2 regions of the Shewanella violacea DSS12 genome follow, and region 2 is predicted to be linked to the other one. Evidence: predicted binding sites of a transcription regulator. Region 2 holds the regulator's gene; the other holds the start of a gene.

Region 1 (2,411 bases), 310 kb from region 2:
AATTCAACTTATGCTGTTTCGCTAAGCCTTCTTTGGCAACTAGCTTTAACCATTGCTGTGCCAGATGTGCGCTCGAGCTGTCTTTGCGATAGGCGCCAAATAAGGGGCGTTTCAAGCCTTCAGGCCCTAGTTTAAGTGCGGTTAAGTTTAGCCCATAAGACTCGCTGATAGACCAGGTAGGCAGTGCTGCCACGCCATCTTTACAGGCTATACGTTGTAATAGCATCATGGTGAGATCGCAGCTGATCTGCTTACCCGCTTCGACTCCCGCAGGCTCCAAGAAATGACGGTATAGATCCAGTCGTTGTAGGGGCACTGGGTAGCTGATGATCGCGAGTTTTTTAAGTTGTTTAGGGGTAACGTATTCCAGCTTGGCCAGAGGGTGATCCTTGGCTACTACTAGCTTAACTTCAAAATCGAACAGGTGCTGATAGGCAATGGATTGTCCGGGTACGGGATCGGATGTGAGCACCACATCGAGATCGCCGATCTCCAGTGCGTTGAGTGAATCAAATAGATGTCTGCTGGAAAGATCTAAATTAACATTTGGATATACAGTTCTAAATTGTTCCATCACAGGCATCAGCCATCTAAAGCAACTATGGCATTCGATCCCTACACCCAGCCGGTTAAGCTCGTCATTGAGCCCCTGCTTAAGGTCATATTCGGTCTCAACCACCTTAGGCAATATCTCTTCGGCTAGGTTAAGTAATCTGGCGCCTTCTTGAGTGAAAGAGAGAGGCTTACTCTTTCTGATAAAGATAGAGGAGTTGATCCGGGTCTCCAATTCCTTAATCTGATGAGACAGAGCCGACTGAGTGACAAAGCGTTTCTTGGCCGCCCCAGCAAGGCTTCCCGCCTCTTTTAAGGCTACTAGTGTACGTAAGTGTCTAAGCTCAATCATATTATACCTACTTTATCTCAACATGAATTCTGCTCATGTTGCGCTTGAAATCAATTCGTTTGTCAGGAGTGAGACTATCACAATAAACTTCTAGACGTCCAGACGCCTGCGGTAAAGATTATTTAGTGAGTACTTAACTAGTAGATAACTCATAAGCCTCTTTACTCATCTCAGTTTGCTTGAAAGGCGTTTACTCTGAATTCTGCTCATATTAAAGCAAAAAGGTATACAATATGCAAACGTCGAAAGCGATACAGATAGCTAACTTAGGTTTTCCAAGAATTGGTCGTCAACGTGAGCTTAAATTTGCTCAAGAGAAATATTGGCGTGGTGAGATAAGTCAGGCCGATCTCAAGCAAGTGGCGAAGGAGTTACGTCGTACACATTGGCAGTGGCAGGCTCAGGCTGGGGTCTCCTTATTACCCGTTGGTGATTTCGCCTTCTATGATCAGGTTCTGACTCTGAGTGCGACATTGAATGCCATCCCTGAGCGTCACAGAAATCAAGATGATGCTAATGTCGATCTCGATACCTTGTTTAGAGTCGCTCGTGGTCGTGCGCCATCGGGTCAAGATGCACCTGCCGGCGAGATGACTAAGTACTTCAATACAAACTATCACTACATAGTGCCTGAGCTGACAGTAGATCAAGAATTTAGCCTGGCCTATGAGCAGTTCTTTGAAGAAGTTGAAGAGGCTAAAGCGCTGGGCTATGAAGCCAAGCCTGTACTGCTAGGTCCGGTTTCTTACCTGTTTTTAGCTAAATCTGTGGGCAGTGAATTTGATAAGCTCACCTTGTTGCCTAAGTTAATTAAGACTTACAGCGAAATCTTGACTCGTTTCAATGGCCAAGGTGTTGAATGGGTACAGCTAGAAGAACCCATTCTCGCCCTTGAACTTGATGCCGATTGGCAGAGGGCTATTTCTTCTGCCTATGAGGCACTGCAGTCATCTGAGGTTAAGGTATTACTGGCAAGTTATTACGGCACCATTGCTCATCATCAAGCATTGGTTTCAGCCTTGCCTGTTGCCGGTCTACACCTGGATTTGGTCACGGCTCCGGAGCAGCTTGCAAAATTTGCGACAAATCTCCAGCCTGAGCAAGTGCTCTCTTTAGGTGTGATAAACGGACGTAATGTCTGGGCGGCAGATATTGATTTGATTGCCGAGCGTATCGCTCCTGTGGTGAACGACCTTAAGGGACGAGTCTGGATATCTCCTTCTTGTTCACTGCTGCATACTCCGGTGGATCTCGATGTTGAGACCGAGTTGGCTCCAGCACTTAAGCAACAAGTGTCATTTGCAAAACAGAAGCTCTCTGAGCTGACTCAACTTAAATCGCTACTCAGTACTCCCGAAAACAGTGCCGATAAAGTTGAAATAGACACCATAGTGGCAACATGTGTGGCGCGCAGAGAGGCACGTGAAGCCGCTGCCGATCGGCAAGTTATCGACAGAGTCGCAGGGCTTAAAGCTGATGATTACGAGCGTGATACCGTGTTTTCAAA
Region 2 (2,411 bases):
CTGCGAGAGAAGAGCTAAAGCTTGTCCCTGTGACGAAGTCACGCCCTCGCGCAGTGACGTCCTCCTAGTCGCTTCTCAGCCTTCTCGGAGGAGCAAAGCTCCGTCCTCGCTTTTAGGCCTTCTCGCAGCAGCTTTGCTGCGTTCTCCGAGGGGTAAGCTCCGTACTCACAGTGACGGAGTCACGCTCTCGTATCTCTCTTTTCTATAATTCCATTAACGACTTTACGGCTAACAAAACTGAACTGATTGAACATAAGATGAGGGTTGCGGTGCGAGTCTTATCTTTATCTACTCGTCCTATCAGTCTTCCCGCCACTAGATAACCTAAGATCACCGATGGCATAAGCAACAGAGATAGCCATATATGTCTGACATTGATAAAGCCAGTGACGGCTAAAATAGCCAAGGCAATTAATGAACTGAAGACAAAGAAGGCTGATAGCGCGGCGCGAAACTGACGGGCATCTTGTCCTGAAAGCAGAATTGCTAATGGCGGGCCGCCGATAGCGGCAATATTGCCAAATATGCCAGATATCACGCCGGCGCCAAATAGACTCTTGCGGTTAACGGCTAAGTTGAACTTGAGTAAACTTAAAATGACTGCCGCGGCAACTATGCCTGATATGGCCAAGCCAAGAATTGCTTGTGGTGCATATATTAATAGTGCTACACCAATAAAGCCCCCTGGTATTCGCCCAAGTAGTGCATATTGCAGCCCATTAAACTTCAGGGCGCCTCGCTCTCTTATTAGTGTCAATAAGGAGATAGAGAAGCCCATGACGATAACCGGGACAGGTACCAACTCAGGATCGACAATATAGAGTAAAGGGGATGCGACAACGGCTAAGCCAAAACCTATTAGGCTCTGGGTTAAGGCGCCACAGAAGATAATTAACGAGGCTAGAGCCAGAGTTGTTGGATCTATCATTGAAAGCACGGCTTTTCTCTAAATTGTATTGTGAATGGCGAAATAGTTAGCACTATTTATCTGATGTATTAGTCTGACTCGATTGTTTCGGCAGGGGTGATACTAGTGTAGAAGAGAGCAGGGAGCGCAATGCGATCCCTGAAACTGACTGTTCAAGATTTTAGTGAGTCTGCTTACTCCACATCTTCCCAGGCGATACCCATCTGATCCATCAAGCGCTTCACTTCGGACGGGATAGTATCGGGCTTATCTTTAGACAAGTCATCATCGTTAGGCAGAGGCTGACCTGTGTATGCATGCAAGAATGCTTCGCACAGCAACTCACTATTGGTGGCATGACGCAGGTTATTCACTTGGCGACGGGTGCGCTCATCGGTAAGAACCTTAAGTACCTTCAAGGGAATAGAAACAGTAATTTTCTTTACTTGTTCATTCTTCTTGCCGTGTTCAGCATATGGGCTGATATAATCGCCATTCCACTCAGTCATTGACTCACCTGTATATTCAAAATTCGGGGCAGATTTTAACCCTTTAAATTGTACAGTCAAATTATTGCCTCTTATTTATGACAATTGCAAATAGATTTCCATATGTTTGGACGTCTAAACGGCTATATTCGGTTGACGCTAGGCTTTCCCTTAGGTACATTTAGACGTCCAGACATCTCTTAACCATTTTTTGTAGGGGAAAGGTGTTCAGTAAATAGTTTAGGAGTAGTAGATGACCGAACGTAAGTTAGCCACAATTGCAGTGCGTCAAGGGATTGAATCCGATACCCAACATGGTGCTGTGGTGCCCCCTATCTATTTATCGACTAATTATTGCTTCGATGGCCATAAGAATCCTAGAGACTTCGATTATAGCCGTTCGGGTAATCCGACTCGATCTATTCTTGGGGATGCCATTGCTAGCCTGGAAAAAGGCGCAACTGGCATAGTGACTTGTACAGGTATGGCTGCGATTACATTAGTGACTAGCCTGTTGGGTCCCGATGACCTGCTTGTGGTTCCCCATGACTGTTATGGCGGTAGCTATCGTCTGTTTACTAACTTGGCTAAGAAGGGAGCGTTTAAGTTAGCTGTTGTCGATCAGACCGACAGCGCTGCACTCGAAGTTGCTATTGCTCGCAAGCCTAAGATGGTCTGGCTGGAAACACCGTCTAATCCACTACTGCGTGTCGTCGATATCGAAGCTATTTCCAAGGCAAGTAACTTAGTAGATGCCTTAGTGGTGGTCGATAATACGTTCCTGTCGCCAATTCTACAGCAACCTTTGCTTCTCGGCGCCGATATCGTTATTCACTCGACCACTAAGTACATCAATGGCCATAGCGACGTAGTCGGTGGTGCCGTCGTCGCTAAGGATGCCGAGTTAGGTGAGTTATTACATTGGTGGTCGAATACCTTAGGCCTAACTGGGTCAGCCTTCGATAGTTATCTAACCTTACGTGGTATTCGTACCCTTGCGGTACGTATTCGTGAGC

What was found. The regulator MetJ, encoded in region 2, represses methionine synthesis genes. The targets are predictions, from matches to a motif close to TAGACGTCTAGACGTCTA.
Region 1: a site for MetJ is predicted at 988-1,005, ahead of metE (5-methyltetrahydropteroyltriglutamate--homocysteine S-methyltransferase). Genes of this name have one in related genera too.

Annotation. Positions count from the first base shown of each region.
Region 1 is NC_014012.1:3,932,237-3,934,647, reverse strand. Features, by position in the region: gene SVI_RS16410 (LysR family transcriptional regulator) at 1-904, opposite strand, end outside; gene metE (5-methyltetrahydropteroyltriglutamate--homocysteine S-methyltransferase) at 1,156-2,411, shown strand, end outside.
Region 2 is NC_014012.1:4,242,745-4,245,155, reverse strand. Features, by position in the region: gene SVI_RS17635 (sulfite exporter TauE/SafE family protein) at 203-937, opposite strand; gene metJ (met regulon transcriptional regulator MetJ) at 1,102-1,416, opposite strand; gene metB (cystathionine gamma-synthase) at 1,649-2,411, shown strand, end outside.